One region of the Clostridium sp. BJN0013 genome, then DNA from elsewhere that is predicted to be linked to it. Evidence: predicted binding sites of a transcription regulator. Region 1 holds the regulator's gene; the other holds the start of a gene.

Region 1 (17,510 bases):
TATTTCTCCTAACTTCTTAGCTTCTTCTTCAAATACCCTTATAAATTCTTCTCCTATTATTTTTCTTTTCTTTTCAGGATCCGATACATCTTTTAACTTTTGTAAAAATCTTTTCTCTGCATTTACTCTTATAAAATTCATATTAAACTGTTTTTTAAATATATCTTCAACCTGATCTCCTTCATCTTTTCTTAGAAGACCATGATCTACAAATATACAAGTAAGCTGCTTTCCTACAGCCTTATGTACAATCATTGCTGCTACTGAAGAATCTACTCCACCGGACATGGCACATATTACCTTTTTATCTCCAACTTCTTCTTTTATTGATTTTATCTTTTCATCCACAAAAGAAGACATAGACCAATCTCCTTTTAAATTGCATATGTCAAATAAAAAATTAGAAAGCATTTTTTTGCCAAAAGGCGTGTGTTCAACTTCAGGATGAAACTGAACTCCATATATTTTTTTATTAATATTCTCTACGGCAGCTACAGGACTTTCTCCTGACTTTCCTATTATTTTAAATCCTTCCGGAGGTTGTGATACAAAATCTGTATGACTCATCCAACAACTTTCATTTTTATCTATACCAGAAAATAAATCACTGCTATTATTGAGAACCACATCCGTTTTTCCATATTCCCTTACCTCTGCACTTTCAACTTTTCCCCCCAATGTAGTACATATAAGCTGATGACCATAACATATACCTAAAACTGGCACACCTATTTCAAATATGTCCTCACTTATTTTAGGAGCATTATTATCATATACACTATTAGGCCCTCCTGTAAATATTATTCCCTTGGGGTTTTTTTCTTGTATTTTATCTACAGAATAAGTATAAGGGACTATTTCACAGTATACATTATTTTCTCTAACCCTTCTTGCTATAAGTTGATTATATTGTCCCCCAAAATCAACTACAATAACTAATTCTCTTCCCATTAGTGTCCTCCCAATGTAAAATTTACTTAACTGCTTTTGTTCAAATTCATCCTTATATTTTGTGAAAATTAATTATAGTTTATTCCTATATTCTACAACTATTAATATCCACCATCAATACTCAAAGATAATTCTCCATTTCATTATAATAATATCTAATATTAATACACTCTTATTATTGTGCAATACTATAATTAGGAGCTTCTCTAGTCATAGATATATCATGAGGATGACTTTCTCTAAGACCTGCGGAAGACTGAACTACAAAAGTAGCTTTTTCATATAAGTCCTTTAGAGTAGGCGCTCCTAATAATCCCATACCTGAGCGTATTCCTCCTAAAAGCTGAAATATAGTGTCTGCTAGAGGTCCTTTATAAGGTACCCTTCCTTCAACACCTTCTGGGACTAATTTTTTATTTCCTTCTTGAAAATATCTATCTTTACTTCCACAAGCCATGGCAGCTAAAGAACCCATTCCTCTATATACCTTATAACTTCTTCCCTTATATATCTCCGTTTCACCTGGGGCTTCTTCACAACCTGCAAACATAGACCCCATCATAACTACCTTGGCTCCTGCTGCCAATGCCTTTACTATATCTCCTGAATATTTTATTCCTCCATCTGCAATAATTGGAACATCATACTTATTAGCTTCTTCCACACAATCCATTACTGCCGTAAGCTGTGGTACCCCCACTCCCGATATTATCCTTGTGGTACATATGGAACCTGGTCCTATTCCTACTTTAATTGAATCTGCACCTGCCTCAATTAAATCTCTGGTAGCTTCTGCAGTTGCAACATTTCCTGCAATAATTTCTATGTCAGGATACTTCTCTTTTATAATTTTCACTGCATTTAACACTCCCTGTGAATGTCCATGGGATGTATCTACAGTTATTACATCTACTCCTACTCTAACTAAGGCATTTACCCTGTCCATCATATCTTTGGTTACTCCTACCGCAGCACCACATAAAAGTCTTCCCTTTATATCTTTTGCTCCATTAGGGAATTTTTTCACTTTTTCTATATCTTTTATAGTTATAAGTCCTCGTAAATTATTTTTGCTATCTACCAATGGAAGTTTCTCTATTTTATGGGCTTTCAATATTTCCTTAGCTTCTTCAATAGTAGTATTTTCTGGGGCCGTTATAAGATTTTTATAGGTCATAACTTCTGAAATCTTTCTATCATAATCTGTTTCAAAAATTATATCTCTATTAGTAATTATACCTACTAATTTGTAATTTACAGTAATTGGAATACCTGATATTCTATATTTACTCATAAGTGCTAATGCATCATTTATACTATTATCCGGTGAAAGATAAAATGGATCTGTAATTACACCATTTTCCTGCCTTTTTACCTTGTCCACTTCCATAGCCTGATGTTCTATAGACATATTTTTATGTATAATTCCTATACCACCTTCTCTTGCCATAGCAATAGCCATTTTTGAATCTGTAACTGTATCCATGCTAGCACTTACAAGAGGTATATTTAATTTTATATTTTTAGTCAAATTAGTATTTAATAGAACCTCCCCAGGCAAAACTTCAGATTTATTTGGTATTAGAAGTACATCATCAAAAGTATAAGCCTCCTTTAAAATCTTTGCCAATTAAAACCACTCCAATTCTAAATTATTTTATAAAATATTCTTAAAATACAATCTAATAAAAAAACCATATTAAATTCACTTAAAGAAAATTAATATGGCTTTACGATAATAATTCCAATGATAGTCAGAAATTTATGGTTTCCTGAAGACATTTCCTTACCATATTCAGGATATATGAATTGAATAAAAACCCTATTTAATTTTTTACGAATTTTAATATATTTCCCTCTATCCTATTAACTATTTACACTATTTTATTCAATTTTTTAGTTTTTGTCAACGTGATTTTATAATATTCTTAAAACAAAAACTAACCCAATATCTACTTAGATACTGGGTTAGTTTTAAGTTATACATCTTTTTTAGTACATTCCTTCCATTCCGCCCATTCCTGGTGCTCCTGGTGCTCCTGGCATTCCTGTATTATTCTTTTCTGGTATATCTACCACTGCTGCTTCTGTAGTTAAGAATATAGCTGCTACAGATGCTGCATTTTGAAGTGCTGATCTTGTTACTTTAGTAGGATCTACAATTCCCTTCTCTATCATATTTACATACTTATCAGTTAGCACATCATATCCTATACCTGGTTCACTATTTTTAACTTTTTCAATTATCACAGAACCTTCTACTCCTGCATTAGCTGCTATCTGTCTAACTGGTTCTTCTAATGCTTTTGTTATTATGTCTATACCAACTTTTACATCAGCCACATCTGAAGTAAGTTTTGAAACCTCTGGGATTGCATTTACATATGCAGTTCCTCCTCCTGGTCCCATACCCTCTTCAACACCAGCCTTTGTAGCTGCAAGGGCATCTTCTATTCTCATTTTCTTTTCTTTCAATTCAGTTTCTGTTGCTGCTCCAACTTTTATTACAGCTACTCCGCCTGAAAGTTTTGCAAGCCTTTCCTGTAACTTTTCTTTATCGAATTCAGAAGTAGTTTCTTCTATCTGTGCTTTAATCTGGGATACTCTATCTTGTATAGATTTTTTATCCCCTCTTCCATTTACTATGGTAGTATTTTCTTTATCAATTTTTACTGATTCTGCTCTTCCGAGATCCTCTAATGAAACTTCCTTTAAGTCTCTTCCCAACTCTTCTGATATTACCTTACCATCAGTAAGTATTGCTATGTCCTGGAGCATTTCCTTTCTTCTATCACCAAAACCTGGTGCCTTTACTGCCACACAAGTAAATGTTCCCCTTAATTTGTTAACAACTAAAGTTGTAAGTGCTTCTCCTTCAACATCTTCAGCTATTATAAGTAATTTCTTCCCCTGTTGTACTATTTTTTCTAGCAATGGAAGTATATCTTGAATAGTAGATATTTTCTTATCTGTGATTAAAATATAAGGATCATCTAATACAGCTTCCATCTTTTCTGTATCAGTTACCATGTATGCACTTAAATAACCTCTGTCAAATTCCATACCTTCAACTACATCTAACTCTGTTCCCATAGTCTTTGACTCTTCAACAGTTATAACTCCTTCATTACCTACTTTTTCCATAGCATCAGCTATTAATTTACCAATTTCCTCGTCAGAAGCTGATATAGCCGCAATCCTTGCTATATCTTCTTTACCTTTCACACTTCTTGAAACTTTCTTTATTTCTTCTACGGCCTTATCTACTGCTATTTTTATACCCTGTCTTATAAGCATAGGATTTGCTCCAGCTGTAACATTTTTTAATCCTTCTCTTATTATAGCCTGAGCAAGTAATGTAGCTGTAGTTGTTCCATCTCCTGCTACATCATTAGTTTTTGTAGCAACTTCTTTTACAAGCTGCGCTCCCATGTTTTCATAAGGTTCCTCTAATTCTATTTCCTTTGCTATTGTAACTCCATCATTTGTTATAAGTGGAGAACCAAACTTCTTGTCAAGTACTACATTTCTCCCCTTAGGTCCAAGGGTAACTTTTACTGTATTAGCTAATTTATCTACACCTTCTTGCATCTTTTTTCTAGCATCTTCACTGAACAAAACACTTTTTGCCATAAAAAACCCTCCTTACAACTTCCGTTATATATACTTATTTGTTTTTAACATTACACTTTAATTTACTACTCAATTATAGCAAGTATGTCATCCTGTCTTAGAATAGTATATTCCACTCCATCTATTTTTACTTCATTTCCAGCATATTTAGAGAACAATACTCTATCCCCTACTTTAACTTCCATTTTAATTTCTTTTCCATCTATCACTCCACCAGGTCCTACTGCCACAATTTCTGCTTCTTGTGGTTTCTCCTTAGCACTTCCTGGCAAAACGATACCACTTTTTGTAGTTTCCTCTGCCTCAATTTTTTTAATTACAACTCTGTCTCCAAGTGGTCTAATTTTCATCTAAACCCCTCCTTAAAAATACTTTGAATTTATTTTAAATTATTTTTAGTCTTATTGTTAGCACTCATTAATTATGAGTGCTAATACAATTATTATAATAATGAATAGCATTTATATTTTCAAATTTGAATTTTCCACTTATTGAACTATTTAGGCTAAAAAATATGGGTTATACTTTAATTATATCCCTATTTCACCTTATTACTAATAATTTCACATATATCATATATTATTAGTATTTTCTAATTACATCTATATATATACAAAATTGGTATAATTTAACTCATAAAATAAAAATATATATTAAAATTGAAATGATGGTAACATTTAACTAAAAAGGAACATATATTAGACCACTAAAGTTGTTCATTGCTTTGAGATGCTTTATTTTTGAAGAACTTGATTAATATTTTTTCTCCTTTAAAAATTCCTACAATAAATAAAAATACAGTTATAACAACTATACTTATTATTACTATTTTATTGCCAGAATATATTTCAGCTCCAAAATAAGCAGATAATACTATTGCCGGTAATCTTCCCAATAAAGAACAAATTATAAAATTTTTAAATTTAATTTTAGATATACCACATATATAGGCTAAAATATCCTTAGGTATTCCAGGAATTAAATATAGTATAAACACTATAATATTAATACTACCTAAATCTAATATTTTCTGAAAGGATGTTAAATTTTTATTGGATATTATTTTATTTACAAAAGGTCTTCCATAGTACCTAGACATACTATAGGCAATTATATTGCCTATAATTATGCCTATAATGGATACTACACTTCCTAAAAATGCTCCATATATATATCCTCCTGCAATTTGAATAATCTCTCCCGGTATGAAAAAAGCCACCACCTGTAAAATTTGAATAACTATAAATGCCAATACACTATACTTGCCATAAGACATTACTAAACCTTTTAGTTTAGTAGGTTCTGAAAATAGATATCTATATTCATGATAATATGTATAGGCTAAAATAATAAATATGGAAAATACAATCAACAACACAAAATAAAGTTTATAATATTTAAAATTTTTCTCAACATGTTTTAACATATAACTTATCCTCTGATCCATCTTATATTTTAATATGAACTATATTCAATTTACTATCTTGAATTAAAAGCTTACTTTATATATTTTAACCTAATACAAAATACTTATTTGTAAAAATTATTTTAACTAGGGTGTGTCTGAAAACTAAATATTGCGAAAGAACCGAGTTTTAGGTAAAATAAGATAAAAAACTTGGAGGGTGCAAATATGTCACAGAAGCGTTATGAAATATCAGATGAACAATGGGATCAAATAAAAAACTTAATTCCAATAGCAAAAACAGGACGACCTCCAAAAGACAACCGACTTATATTTAATGCCATACTATGGATTGCAAGAAGTGGTGCAGCATGGCGTGATTTACCAGAACGCTTCGGTTCATGGAAAACTGTATACAGTCGTTTTTGTAAGTGGCGTAACGATGGTACTTTATTAACAATTTTTAAAGAGTTAACCTCAGATGCAGATTATGAAAATTTAAGCATTGATTCAACATGTATAAAAGCCCACCAGCACAGTGCTGGTGCTAAAAAGGGGCTGTAAACAGCGAAACAAAACAGCATATTGGACTGAGTCGCGGCGGACATACAACAAAAATTCATGCAGTTGTTGATGGACTTGGCAATCCAATCCATTTTCAATTATCATCTGGCAATCTACACGACAGTACACAGGCCGTAGATGTTCTTTCCAACGTTGATATAGAAGGCAGCAATATCCTGGCAGATAAGGCATATGGCACAAATGAAATTAGAGAATATATTACTTCAAAGAAATCCTCATATACTATTCCACCAAAATCAAATGTAAGAGAACCATGGAATTGTGACTGGTGGCTGTACAAGGAACGTCATTTAGTTGAATGTTTCTTTAACAAAATCAAACATTTTAGAAGAATTGCAACTCGTTATGACAAGCTTGCTGATTCTTTCCTTGCTTTTGTTTATATTGCTGCTATTTTTATTTTATCTAAGTAATTTATTGTTGCATTGTTTTCAGACACACTCTAACTAAACTGTTATATTATTTTCCCTGGCATAATAAAATAGATATTGCTGGGCAAATCCTGATAATTTGCCAAATTTGTTTATTCCGAAATCTCTTACCTTTTTTAAAGATACATCTGGTGCCAGATAAAAATGATTCATAGCTCTTTTAACCCATACATCTACAGGAAATGCAGAATATTTTTGCATAGAGAACAACATAATACAGTCTGCTACCTTAGGACCTATCCCCATAAATTTTTGTAGTTCCTTATGACAAGCTTCATCTTCCTGCATCTTAATCCAATCAATATCATATACCTCATCATAATTTTCTTTAGATTTTGTACCATTATTATAAATTTTTGATATAGTATCTATAATATATTTAGCTCTAAAGCCTGTTCCACAAGATTCTATTTCCTTTAATGTAGCCCTATTTAACTTATCTAATTTAGGAAAACTATAGTAAACTTTATTTTTAAATTCTAAAGCTTCTCCCCATTTTTTACTTATATTCTCTATGGCTTTCTTTATCATGGGAATTCTGTTGTTAGCAGATATTATAAAAGAAACAATTAATTCGAAAGGCTCCTGTCTTAAAAGTCTAATACCTCCTCCAAATTCTACAGCTTTTTTTAAAATAGGATCCTTACCTAATATATGCTTTATTTCCCCATAATCCCGGTACAAATCAAAATACTTACACCATATTTCTTTAAAGTCTTTTTCACATGTATTATATATGAATACATCATTACCCTTTTTTTCTACTTCTATAACCTTACCAAAAGCTATCCCTATATAGCTTCCATTTTTTTGTCTATTCCATCTAAAGCATTGACCACAATCAAATATATGGGCTAATTCAAAATTCCTCACATCTTTTACTATAACTCCATTTTGAAAATTTTCTATATAATTAAAATCCATACAATTACTCCTTATCAATTTATTCTCAAATTTAGTGATAAATTTTTAATATCATTATACACTAACTAGCATATGATTTCATTAAATGATTCTTAAATTTAGATGAAGTTTAGTATTCAATTAATTAGTATATATTTCACCAATATTAAAAGGCTGTACTAGGTTAGCCCCCAATACAGCCTTTTTAAATAAACTATTTCTTGCTTAAATATTCATCTATAGCTTTTGCAGCTTTTTTACCTGCTCCCATAGCAAGTATAACAGTAGCAGCTCCAGTTACGGAATCTCCTCCTGCATATACTCCTTCTCTTGTAGTTAGTCCAGTTTCTTCTTCTGCTACTAAACATTTACGTTTATTCATTTCAAGTCCTTTTGTTGTAGATGCTATAAGTGGATTTGGTGATGTTCCAAGTGCCATTATTACTGTATCTACATCTAATTCAAATTCTGAATCCTTTATTGGAACTGGTCTTCTTCTTCCAGATGCATCTGGTTCTCCAAGTTCCATCTTTATACAACGCATACCTTTAACCCAACCCTTTTCATCACCTAATATTTCTACAGGGTTAGTTAAAAGATGAAATTGAACTCCTTCTTCTTTAGCATGATGAACCTCTTCTGCCCTTGCTGGAACTTCTTCTGCTGATCTTCTGTATACTATATATACTTCTGCTCCTAGTCTTAATGCAGTTCTAGCTGAATCCATAGCAACATTTCCTCCACCAATTACTGCAACTTTCTTTCCAACCTTTATTGGTGTAGCATAATCACCTCTAAATGCTTTCATAAGATTACTTCTAGTTAAGAATTCATTAGCTGAAAATACACCATTAAAATTTTCCCCTGGTATATTCATAAACATTGGAAGTCCTGCACCAGAACCTATAAATACAGCATCAAAGCCTTCATTCTCTACAAGCTCGTCTATAGTAATAGTTCTTCCTATTATTACATCTGTTTCTATTTTAACACCTAATTTTTTTACATTTTCTACTTCATGTTTTACTACACTATCTTTTGGAAGTCTGAATTCCGGAATTCCATAAACTAAAACTCCGCCTGCTTCATGAAGTGCTTCAAATATGGTAACATCATATCCAAGCTTTGCTAAATCTCCTGCACAGGTAAGTCCTGAAGGACCACTACCTATAACTGCTACCTTTTTACCATTTGCTGGCTTTCTGTCTGAAAGATCTATATTATTTTCTCTAGACCAGTCAGCTACAAATCTCTCAAGTTTTCCTATAGCAACAGCTTCTCCTTTTATTCCAAGTACACATTTTGATTCACACTGACTTTCCTGTGGACATACCCTTCCACAGACTGCAGGAAGTGCACTGGATTTTGCTATAACTTTGGCTGCTGCTTCAAAGTCTTTATTTTTGATCTGTTCAATAAACTGTGGTATTGTTATTGAAACAGGACATTTTGTAACACATCCTGGTTTCTTACAATTTAAACATCTAGATGCTTCTTTTACTGCTTCCTCTTCAGTATACCCAAGACATACTTCGTCAAAGTTAGTTGCCCTAACTTTTGGATCCTGTTCCTTTATTGGTACTCTTTTCTTTTTATCTACAGCCATTACTTGTCACCTCCGCACTTACATCCTTTAGCATGATGGGTGTCTCCTTCTTCTGCTTGAAGAATTTTCTTTCCTTCTTCAGTTTTGTACATAGCTTGCCTTCTCATAGCTTCATCAAAATCAACTAAATGTCCATCAAATTCTGGTCCGTCTACACATCCAAATTTAACTTCCCCACCTACTGTAACCCTACAAGCTCCACACATACCTGTTCCATCTACCATTATTGGATTTAAGCTTACTATAGTCCTTAATCCATATTCTTTTGTAAGTTTGCATAAAAACTTCATCATAATCATTGGTCCTATAGCAACTGCACAATCATATTTTTTCCCATTCTTATCATCTAAAAGCTCTTTAAGTTTATCTGAAACAAACCCTTTATATCCATAACTTCCATCATCAGTAGCTATATATAAATTATCTGTTACAGCTTTCATTTCCTCCTCTAAAAGTAAATGATCTTTAGATTTACATCCCACTATAGCATCAGCCTTTACTCCATGTTGACTCAACCATTTTACCTGTGGATAAACTGGAGCCGTTCCCACTCCTCCTGCTATAAATATAATATTTTTTTTCTTAAGTTCTTCTAGATCCTCGTCCACAAATTCTGAATGCTTACCTAAAGGTCCTACAAAATCTCTGATATAATCTCCTGTTTCATATTTTGCCAATTGTTTTGTTGATACACCCATTGTCTGAAACACTATTTTTACTGTTCCCTTTTCTGCATCATAGTCACAGATAGTAAGAGGTACTCTTTCACCCTTATCATCTGTTATAACTATGATGAATTGTCCTGGAAGGCAGGACTTAGCTACTCTTGGTGCCTCGATATCCATTGAGAATATGTTAGGTGCAAGAGCCTGTTTGTCTACAATTTTATACATTCCATTCACCCCATCTGAAAAAACTAATAACAATTATAAAACGTTTAACCTTAAGACTTAAATTTCATTTCAAACATAAGCCCTTTATTATATTATATCACACTACTAAAATAATTGCACTACTATAAAAAACTATATAATTAAAAAAAGATTTTAGACTAATCATTAATTAGCCCAAAATTCTTTTTAATTATTATAATTTAAATATTACTTAAAATAGTTTTAAATTTATCTAAATCACATAATCTTAATAAGCAAAAAATCCTTTTCCTGATTTTCTTCCTAACCAACCTGCTCTTACATATTTTCTGAGTAATGAATGAGCTCTGTACTTTGAATCTCCAGTTTCATTATAAAGCACATCCATAATTGCAAGACATACATCTAATCCAATAAGATCTCCTAATGCTAAAGGACCCATTGGATGGTTAGCACCTAATTTCATAGCTGTATCAATATCTTCTGCTGAAGCTATCCCCTCTGCTAAAATTCCTACTGCTTCATTGATCATTGGTATTAATATTCTATTTACAACAAATCCTGGAGCTTCTGCAACTTCTACAGGCGTTTTTCCTATTTTAATAGAAAGATCTTTTATAATATCAAAAGTTTCCTGAGAAGTATTCATTCCTCTTATAATTTCAACTAATTTCATGACATTTGCTGGATTAAAAAAATGCATCCCTATAAACTTATCCTGTCTTTTTGTAGCTGTACCTACTTCAGTTATAGATAATGAAGAAGTATTAGTAGCAAAAATTGTTTCAGGTTTGCATATTTCCTCTAATTTTCCAAAATAGTCTTTCTTTATATTCATATCTTCTGATGCTGCTTCTATTATAAGATCGCAATCAGCCAATTTTTCAAGTTCAGTTGTTGTACTTACTCTTCCAACTATTTTATCAGCGTCTTCCTGAGATATTTTTCCCTTTGATACTTTTTTGTCATAAGCTTTTTTTACTGCTGCTAAACCTTTTCCAATACTGCCTTCAGTTCTTCCACGGATAATTACATCTATCCCTGCTTCTGCAAGAGCTTGCACAATTCCACGAGACATAGTTCCACTACCTAAAACTGCTACACTTTTAATACTCATATATGTCACTCCTCCTCAAAAATTTAATATAATTGAATTTTAGTAATAAATTAATTAAGTCTAGTATGCTTAAAATATAAGCATTTATTTATATAGTTTCCTCCGCTGCAATACCCAAAATATTTGATATTACAGAGGAGGTTTCTAACATATAAAAAATACTATTTATAGATTATAAATATTTACAAATTAATTAAATATTTAAAGCTTTAATCTGAGCTACAAATTCTGGAACAACTTTATATAAATCTCCTACAATAGCAAGATCCGCTACTTGCATTATTGGAGCACCTTCATCCTTATTTACAGCTACAATAAATCCACTTTCCTGCATACCTGCTAAATGCTGTATTGCTCCTGATATTCCGCATGCAACATAAAGTCCTGGTCTTACTGTCTTACCTGTCTGTCCAACCTGATAACTCTTATCTATCCAGCCAGCATCTATAGTTGCACGGGAACCACCTATAGTTCCGCCTAACAAATCTGCTAATTCTTTAAGAACTTTGAATCCATCTGGACCACCAAGTCCTCTTCCTCCTGATACAATTACGTCTGCTTCTGAAATATCTACTGTATCTTTAGCAGACTTAACTACTTCAACTACGTCAACTCTGATGTCGCTCTTAGTAACGTTTGCAGCAATCTTTTCTATCTTTCCAGTTCTTGATGCATCTCTTGGAAGCTTGTCGAAAACTCCTGGCCTTACTGTTGACATTTGAGGTCTTGTCTTCTCACATGCTATAGTTGCCATTAAATTTCCACCAAACGCTGGTCTTGTCATCATCAAGTTCTTTGTTGACTCTTCTATATCAAGTCCTGTACAGTCTGCTGTAAGACCTGTACCAACTCTACCTGCAATTCTTGGGCCTAAATCTCTTCCTATAAATGTAGCTCCTATAAGTAATATTTCTGGCTTTCTTTCTTGTATTAATTCATAAATTACTTTAGCGTAAGCATCTGTAGTAAAATGTTTTAAGAGAGGGCTGTCTGCATATAAAACTTTATCTGCTCCATGTGCAACAAGCTCTTTTGCTACATCATCTATATCACTACCAAGTAATACAGCAGTTAACTCTACTCCTAAAGTGTCTGCTAATTCTCTTCCTTTTCCAACTAATTGAAGTGCTACTTTTTGTAGTTCTCCATCTCTTTGTTCAGCAAATACCCATACACCTTTGTAATCTGCTATGTTCATTCTAAACCCCTCCTATATATTAAATGACATGTTTTTCTCTTAATTTTGAAATTGCATATGTTACTGCTTCTTTTACTGGTTTATTAACGATTTCCCCTGCGCCTTTGGCTTCTTTTGTATGTGATCTCTTAACTTTTGTTGGAGAACCTTTAAGGCCAAGTTTTTCCTTATCTACAGCTAAATCATCAGCACTCCATACTTTAACTTCTTTGTTAAAAACTTCAAATATGTTCTTCATGCTCATATATCTTGGTACATTTAATTCTTTTATAGCAGTTAATAACACTGGAGTCTTAACTTTTGCTATTTCATAGCCATCTTCCCAAGCTCTTCTAACTGTTAAAGTATCTCCTTCTGCATCAACTTTTTCTACATATGTTATCTGAGGTATTCCTAATTTTTCAGCTATTTGAGGTCCAACCTGCGCAGTATCTCCATCTATTGCCTGTCTTCCTGCAAATATTAAATCATAGTCTAAATTTTTAAGTGCTCCTGCTAATGCATATGAAGTAGCTTGAGTATCTGCTCCTGCAAAAGCTCTATCTGAAACTAATATTGCTTCGTCAGCTCCCATAGCTAGAGCTTCTCTAAGCGCATCCTGTGCCTGTGGAGGTCCCATGCTTACTACTGTAACTTTGCCGCCTACTTTTTCTTTTAAAACAATTGATTCTTCAAGTGCATTTTTATCATCTGGGTTTATTATTGATGGAACGCCTTCTCTTATTAATGTTCCTGTTTTTGGATCTATTTTAACTTCGTTCGTATCTGGTACTTGTTTTAAGCAAACTACTATATTCATTATGAACTCCTCCTATTTATTTAAATAAACTTCCTGAAATAACCATTTTTTGTACTTCTGAAGTTCCTTCATATATTTCAGTTATCTTAGCATCTCTCATCATTCTCTCTACTGGATAATCTTTAGTGTATCCGTATCCTCCAAAGAGTTGTACAACTTTAGTTGTAGTTTCCATAGCTACAGTAGCTGCAGCTAATTTAGCTCTTGCAGCATCCACTGTATAAGGAACACCTTTGTCCTTATTTACTGCTGCTTTGTAAACAAGATATTTCGCAGCTTGTATTTTAGTATCTAATTCAGCTGTATACCATGCTAATCCCTGGAATTTATTAAGAGATTTCCCAAATTGCTTTCTTTCTTTCATATATGCAATCGCTTCAGCTAAAGCACCTTCTGCTATACCCAATGCTTGTGATGCTATACCAATTCTTCCTCCATCAAGAGTCTTCATTGCTATACCAAAACCTTTTCCTTCTTTTCCTAACATATTTTCTTTTGGAACTCTACAATCTTCAAATATAAGCTCTGTAGTTGATGATCCTCTTATTCCCATTTTGTCTTCAAGTTTTCCTATTGAAAAACCAGGCATTCCTTTTTCAACTATGAATGCTGTTATTCCATGGTTTCCTTTGCTTTTATCTGTCATTGCAAATATTACAAAAGTATCTGCTGCTCCACCATTTGTAATGAATATTTTTTGTCCATTTAATATATAACTATCTCCATCTAAAACAGCTGTTGTCTGTTGTCCAGAAGCATCAGTACCTGCATTAGGTTCAGTTAAACCAAATGCTCCGAGTTTCTCTCCTTTTGCAAGTGGAATTAAATATTTCTGTTTTTGCTCCTCTGTACCAAATTGGTAAATAGGTGTTGCACAAAGTGAAGTATGTGCTGAGAGTATAACGCCTGTTGTAGCGCAAACCTTTGAAAGTCCTTCTACAGCTAATATATAAGATAGAGTATCTCCACCTGCTCCACCATATTCAACTGGAAATGGTATACCCAACATCCCATACCTAGCCATTTTATCTACTGTTTCTTGAGGAAACCTTTCTGTTTCATCTACTTCAGCAGCTAGAGGTTTAACTTCATTTTCTGCAAATTCACTTACCATTTGTTCTACAAATTGTTGTTCCCTTGTTAATGTAAAATCCATTTATTTTTACCTCCTAAATAGTTTTCATACTAAATATAGCATATAGCTTTTATTTGTCATTTTTTGCAATCTTTATTTGTAAACCTTTAAGCAAAATAAAGATTGCAGCTTATTGAATATGAGTTATCATTATAACCTTAAATTTTATTTAAGCTATTTATCTGATCTATTATAATACTAAATTACTTATTTTTAAAAGTCTTGTCTCTTTTCTCTACGAATGCCGTCATTCCTTCTTTTTGATCCTCTGTAGCAAAACATTCCCCAAATACTTCTGCTTCATAGGCTACAGCTGTATCTATGTCACACTGAATTCCTTGATTTATAGCAGCTTTACACAATCTAACAGCTACAGGTGCATTAGCAGCTATAGTATTTGCCAAATTTTTAACTTCCTCTAATAACTTATCTGGTTCAACTACTTTATTTACCAACCCTATTCTTAGAGCTTCTTCTGCATTTATTATTTGAGCAGTATATATAAGCTGTTTAGCCATACCTACACCTACTACTCTTGCAAGCCTTTGAGTACCCCCAAAACCTGGAGTAATCCCAAGACCTACCTCTGGTTGGCCAAATTTAGCCTTTGATGAAGCTATTCTTATATCACAAGATAAAGACAATTCACAGCCACCACCCAGAGCAAATCCATTTACAGCTGCTATGACTGGTTTATCTAATTTTTCTAGTTTCCTAAATACTTTATTACCAAGCACTCCAAATTTTCTTCCTTCAACTGTATTCAAGTCTTTCATTTCAGTTATATCTGCTCCTGCCACAAAAGCTTTACCTGCACCAGTAAGTATTACAGCATACACATTTTCATCTTCAGCAATATTATCTATTGCCATATCTATTTCTTTTAAAGTTTCTGAATTCAACGCATTCATTGCCTTAGGCCTATTTATTGTCAACAAAGCCACATTTCCATCTTTCTCAAGAATGATATTTTTAAATTCCATATTACTCCTCCCTCCTAAACCTTTTAAAAGCAACATTAACAAAGTATTGTTAATAATATCACAAATACACTTAAAAATAATTGAAGTTTTCACTTCATTTCTTATTATATACCTTAACATTATATATTTCAATATAAATTAATATAAAATATAAATAAATTTTATATTAATATTGCATTTTAACATTTACAGTAAAAATATATACCTTTAGGGTTTATTCTGCATCATTCAAAAGACAACTTAACGTCAATAAACTATCACTTAAATGAACATTCTCTACTTTTACATCTTCTGGTACAATAAGGTCTACTGGAGCAAAATTCCATATACCCTTCACTCCGTTTTTCACCAGAATATTGCAAACTTTTTGGCCATTATTACTAGGTACACATATTATACCTATGTCTATAACATTTTCCTTAAGATAATCAGCTAAATAATCTATATCCCTTATTTCAATATCTCTAATACTGATACCTATAAGTTTAGGGTTTATATCAAATATGGCCCTTAATTCAAAACCTAATTTTTCAAAACCAATGTAATTAGATATAGCTTGCCCTATATTCCCTGCACCTATTATAACTGTTCTATATACTTTCGTAAGGCCAAGTATATTGCACATCTGACTATATAACTCACTTACATTATACCCATATCCCTGTTGACCAAAATCTCCAAAACAATTTAAATCTTGCCTTATTTGAGAAGCTGTAAATCCTATTTTTTCGCTTAACTCCTTTGAAGATATCCTATCTACATCATTTCTCATTAAGTTGCCTAAATACCTATGATATTTAGGCAATCTCTTTATAACAGACATTGATATATCTTTTTTCTTATCCATACTGCACCTCATATCTATAACTATATCTTTTAATTATATATTATATATTAAAATTTATATATTAAAATAAATTATACTATAGTTTATAATTCAATTTTATTGCTATATAGTATTATCTTCAATTATAACATATGTTAATCCCCTGTTTTTTATTATTTTATATTTTTATTAAGGTTTTTCAATTTTTTTGATATTTGTATTATATCTATTATATCAATGATTTCTATTATATCAATAAATAATTTCTATATTTTAAATAAAATCTATAAAAAAATCATTTTACATAGTAAAATATTAAATTAAGGAAGGTGTTATCACTATGATCATTTTAAGCTGTAAAAATATTCATAAGAGCTATGGAGTAGATGTCATATTAGAAAATGTAACTTTCAATATAAACGAAGGAGATCGTGTAGCACTAATAGGTCCAAATGGAGCTGGTAAGTCCACCCTATTTGAAATTTTAACTAATAAGATAGCTCCAGACAGTGGAGATATGTTTATAGATAAGACTAAAACAATAGGATATTTGACCCAACATCTATCATTGAATTCTTCAAATACTATATACGATGAAATGCTCACTGTATTTCAGGATATAACTAACTTAGAGAACAAATTAAGTAAATTGGAAATTTTAATGAACGAACCCTATAATTCCAAAGATGAGAACTATCAAAGCAAATTGATTAATGATTATACTACCTATTCAGAACTTTATAAAAATAGAGGGGGGTATACTTACAAAGCAGAAATAAATAAAGTTTTAACGGGCCTAGGTTTTTCTATGGATGAATTCCATAATTCCATAAACATAATAAGTGGAGGTAAAAAAACAAGAGTTGCCCTTTGTAAACTGCTTTTAACAAAGCCGGACATACTTTTATTAGATGAACCTACCAACCATTTAGATTTAGAGGCTGTAGAATGGCTTGAAGAGTACTTAAAATCCTATAAAGGAACCGTAATTATAATCTCCCACGATAGATACTTTTTAGATATCATAACACAGTCAACTATGGAGCTTATAAATGGCCATGTAAAT
Region 2 (4,522 bases), 1.3 Mb from region 1:
TATTGTAGTTGGATTGTTTGGCCTTTTAATATTTGTAAACATGACAAATTGGGGTTTTACTCTTTTATCAGGAGCCTTTGCCATATCTGTATTAAATTTACCTGCTTTAACCAGAGTAAGTGAAAATGCCATAACTGCAGCTGCTGCACCTGTAAGGGAAGCCAGTTTAGGTCTTGGAGCCACCAAATGGCAGACCATAAGCAAAGTGATTCTCCCATCGGCTATACCACAGATATCTACAGGTATAATACTTGCTGCAGGCAGAATATTTGGAGAAGCTGCGGCTCTTTTATATACGGCAGGTATGAGTGCACCTAAATTGAATTTTTCCTACATGAGTTTGATTGATAAGGGGTCTTCTTTTAGTATAATGAGACCTGCAGAAACTTTAGCGGTATATATATGGAAATTAAATTCTGAGGGAATGGTGCCTGATGCAACCCAGATAGCAAATAAGGCTTCTGCAGTTTTAGTAATTATGGTACTGCTTTTTAATCTTATAGCTAGGATATTAGGCAGAAAAATATATGAATCATATACAGGGAAGAAATAAGGGGGAGAGTTGATGAATATAATACAGACAGAAAACCTTGATTTATATTATGGTTCTAATCAAGCTCTTAAAAAGATAAATCTAGGCGTGGAAAAAAATTCTGTTACAGCTTTAATAGGACCTTCAGGATGTGGAAAATCAACTTTTTTAAGAACTTTAAACAGGATGAATGATTTAATAGATTCGGTTAAAATTGAAGGAGAAGTATTTTTTGAAGGTAAGAATATATACAGAGATTATGACGTTATAGATTTAAGGAAAAGAGTTGGAATGGTATTCCAAAGTCCTAACCCATTTCCCATGTCTATATATGATAATGTAGCCTATGGACCAAGAATACACGGTATGAAGAAAAAAAGCGTATTAGACGAATTAGTAGAAAATAGCTTAAGAGACGCAGCCATTTGGGATGAGGTGAAAGACAGATTAGACAGAAATGCACTTGGCCTATCTGGAGGACAACAGCAAAGGTTGTGCATAGCAAGAACTCTTGCGGTACAACCAGATGTACTTTTAATGGATGAACCTACTTCAGCACTGGATCCCATATCTACATTAAGAATAGAAGAACTTATGGATGTGTTAAAGAAGAAATATACCATAATAATAGTGACTCATAATATGCAGCAGGCAGGGAGAATATCCGATTATACGGCCTTTTTCTTAAATGGGGAAATTATTGAAGCCGAAAAAACAGAAGATATTTTTTATAAACCTAAAGATAAGAGAACAGAGGATTATATCACAGGAAGATTTGGCTAATTTTATTGAAAATACTTTTTAAATATTGTAATATATGTCATAATATAATTAATAATTGAAAAGAGGTGGTTATTATGACCAGAAAGGCATTTGACTATGCATTGGAAGAAATGCATAATGATGTATTGAGAATGGGAAGTATGGTAGAAAAACAAATTCATCAGTGTATAGAGGCACTAGTTAAACAGGATGAGAATTTGGCAAAAGAGACCATAAAAAATGATGACTTAGTAGATGATCTATATAGAGAGATAGAAGATAAATGTATAAAACTCACTGCAAAAGAACAGCCTCTGGCCATAGATCTAAGGACAATATTTACAACAGCTAGAATAATAACAGATCTTGAAAGAATGGCAGATCATGCTGTAGATATAGCCAAAATAACTATAAAACTAAAAGGGGAAAAATATATAAAGAAATTGATAAATATATCTGAAATAGCTAAAATAGTTAACGATATGATAAAAAAGGCTCTAGATGCTTATGTAGATAGAGATGTTGATGGAGCCTATAGTGCCTGCGAAATGGATGACGATATCGATAGATTGTATAAGAATGTATTTAAAGAATTAATAGAAGTTATGAGAACGGATAATAGTAAAGTAGATCAGATGACTCAAATGCTATTTGTATGTAAATATTTAGAGAGAATAGCAGATCATGTGACTAATATATGTGAAGGAACTATATATTTAGTTACGGGAGAACAGAAGGATTTAAATGAATAATTATGTGGATGCTAGGGGTGTTGCAAAACTACTTTTTTAAAGTAGTTTTACAGTGCTCCATTTTTATATATTGAAAAAATCAGTAATATAAATTTTTTGCTTAAAAAATTTATATTAGCTGAATTTTTAGCGTACTTTAAACATAGGAGCATGAATTCAGTTTTAACATTCCTCTCTGAAATTTGTTTTACAAAACTTGTTGATTTTGTCAATAAAGGCTTGAATTTTAAAAAACATTTATATTTGAGTAAAAAATAAGTTGTTGCATATGAAATTTAATTATGTGACAGCCCCTTTTTTATGTAATTTCAAAACATAAAACATAATTATTATGAAAACTCAGGATTTTACAATATAATTGAAATTTATGTAATAATTATATGTAAACATATTATGTTAAGTTATGAAATCTTTTATTTAATTTTTATCAAATTTATGGTATACTTATAAGGTCGAAAATGTATACTTTCAATGCCGGGAGGGATATGATGTTTACTTTTACTCCAAAGGAAGACAAGTTTTATGAGTTTTTTGTGCAAACCGCAAATATTGCTTATAAAGCTTCAAAAATTTTATTAGATTTTTTGGATGACCTTGAAAATTCAGAAGAAAATTTAAAAAAGTTAAAAGAGGTGGAACACGAAGGAGACAAAAAACAACATGAATTATTAGAACAGTTAAATAGCACATTCATTACTCCATTTGATAGGGAGGATATATATGTTATAGCAAAAGATACAGATGATATTATTGACCTAATAGAATCTACAGCTAGTAGGTTTGTTATGTTTAATGTAAGTGAGTGTACTGAGGAAGCTCGTGTTTTAAGCAAGATGATAGTTGATTGTTGTAAGGAATTGATTTCCATAATGGAAGAATTGAAGAATATGAAGACAAGTAAACATTTAGCTAAAAGAATAATAGAAGTAAATAGAATAGAAGAACAAGGAGATATTCTTTCAAGGAAAGCTATTGGAGATATATTTAGAAAAGATATGAAAGTTATAGATGTTATAAAGTGGAGAGAAATATATCAATATCTAGAAAATACACTGGATGCTTGTGAAGATCTAGCTAATGTTATTGAAGGAGTAGTAATGAAAAATGCTTAGCAGTACTTTAATTTTAACAATAGTGATAGTAATAATTGCCCTAATATTTGATACAATAAATGGTTTTCATGATAGCGCCAATGCTATAGCTTGTTGTGTATCCACTAGGGTGATGACACTTAAAGAGGCAGTAATAATGTCAGCTTTTTTTAATTTTGCAGGGGCATTTATGAGTGTAAAGGTAGCACAAACAGTAGGAAAAGGTATAGTAAACCCCAATGATATTACTCAGAGTGTAATTATAGCAGCACTTTTAGGTGCTATAATCTGGAATTTAATAACCTGGTATTTTGGCATACCAAGCAGTTCTTCTCATGCATTAATAGGAGGATTAGTTGGTTCTGCAATTGTATATAAAAGTTCTTTTCTGATAATCAATTGGGGGAGTCTTTTTTTTGAAGTTATACTTTGGCTTATACTATCACCTATAATGGGATTTATAATAGGATTTGCATTCATGACTATTATGAATATGATTTTAAAAAATACAAAACCCAGTACGGTAACTAAAATTTTTTCAAAAGCCCAGATATTTTCTGCCATGCTAATAGCTCTTAATCATGGAGGAAATGATGCCCAGAAAACCATGGGAATTATAACTATGACATTGGTGAGTGCAGGTTTTCTTCAAGTGTTTTCTGTTCCATTGTGGGTAAAATTTTGTTGTGCATTGTCTATGGCTTTAGGTACAAGCCTTGGAGGAAAAAAGATAATAAAAACTATGGGATGTAAAATGGCTAAAATGGCGCCTGTAAATGGTTTTTCAGCAGAAATGGGAGCTTCTGCGGTGATATTTACAGCTACTATGTTTAATGCACCGGTTAGTACAACTCATATAATAACTACGGCTATAATGGGAGTTGGTGCATCTAAAAGATTTTCAGCGGTAAGGTGGACTGTGGTAAAAGATATAGTTTTTACCTGGATAGTTACAATACCTGGCTGTGCTTTTATTTCGGGAATTTTAATATTTTTAATAGAATTAATTTAATTTTAGAAAAATCTCTTCTATAAATAAATTTTAGAGAGATTTTTTATTTTTTTGGTGTATATACTTAAAAACTTTAATAATTGACTAAATAGGCATATTAGAGTATATTCTAAGTGTGTAAATGGTCTTTTTTACATATATTTTATTTTGAAGTTTCCAAAAAATCAAAATTTTAACTGGGAGTTATATGCATGAGAAATAGAATTAAGGCAATTAAACCTGGAAGTATTGCCCAAGAAATGGAAATGGAAGTAGGAGATTATCTTATATCCATTAATAATATGGAAGTTAAAGATATCATAGACTATAAATTTCTCATAAGTGATGATTATGTGGAAGTAGAAATCCAAAAGAAAAATGGAGAAATATGGAG

The links. The regulator Rex, encoded in region 1, represses fermentation and respiration genes when NADH is low (regulators of the CRP and FNR family bind a similar motif). The targets are predictions, from matches to a motif close to ATTGTTAANNNNTTAACAAT.
Region 2: AB3K27_RS12275 (DUF47 domain-containing protein) is a predicted target of Rex. The motif match lies at 2,459-2,478, and genes of this name have one in related genera.

Annotation. Positions count from the first base shown of each region.
Region 1 is NZ_CP162495.1:3,724,101-3,741,610, forward strand. Features, by position in the region: gene guaA (glutamine-hydrolyzing GMP synthase) at 1-951, opposite strand, end outside; gene guaB (IMP dehydrogenase) at 1,127-2,581, opposite strand; gene groL (chaperonin GroEL) at 2,944-4,584, opposite strand; gene groES (co-chaperone GroES) at 4,650-4,934, opposite strand; gene AB3K27_RS19280 (TVP38/TMEM64 family protein) at 5,291-6,010, opposite strand; partial or broken gene AB3K27_RS19285 (IS5 family transposase) at 6,218-6,987, shown strand; gene AB3K27_RS19290 (DNA-3-methyladenine glycosylase) at 7,021-7,929, opposite strand; gene gltA (NADPH-dependent glutamate synthase) at 8,123-9,514, opposite strand; gene AB3K27_RS19300 (sulfide/dihydroorotate dehydrogenase-like FAD/NAD-binding protein) at 9,514-10,407, opposite strand; gene AB3K27_RS19305 (3-hydroxybutyryl-CoA dehydrogenase) at 10,655-11,497, opposite strand; gene AB3K27_RS19310 (electron transfer flavoprotein subunit alpha/FixB family protein) at 11,697-12,701, opposite strand; gene AB3K27_RS19315 (electron transfer flavoprotein subunit beta) at 12,721-13,500, opposite strand; gene AB3K27_RS19320 (acyl-CoA dehydrogenase) at 13,517-14,656, opposite strand; gene AB3K27_RS19325 (short-chain-enoyl-CoA hydratase) at 14,839-15,618, opposite strand; gene AB3K27_RS19330 (redox-sensing transcriptional repressor Rex) at 15,833-16,465, opposite strand; gene AB3K27_RS19335 (ABC-F family ATP-binding cassette domain-containing protein) at 16,785-17,510, shown strand, end outside.
Region 2 is NZ_CP162495.1:2,413,825-2,418,346, reverse strand. Features, by position in the region: gene pstA (phosphate ABC transporter permease PstA) at 1-553, shown strand, start outside; gene pstB (phosphate ABC transporter ATP-binding protein PstB) at 566-1,315, shown strand; gene phoU (phosphate signaling complex protein PhoU) at 1,390-2,046, shown strand; gene AB3K27_RS12275 (DUF47 domain-containing protein) at 2,535-3,158, shown strand; gene AB3K27_RS12270 (anion permease) at 3,151-4,149, shown strand; gene AB3K27_RS12265 (DUF512 domain-containing protein) at 4,341-4,522, shown strand, end outside.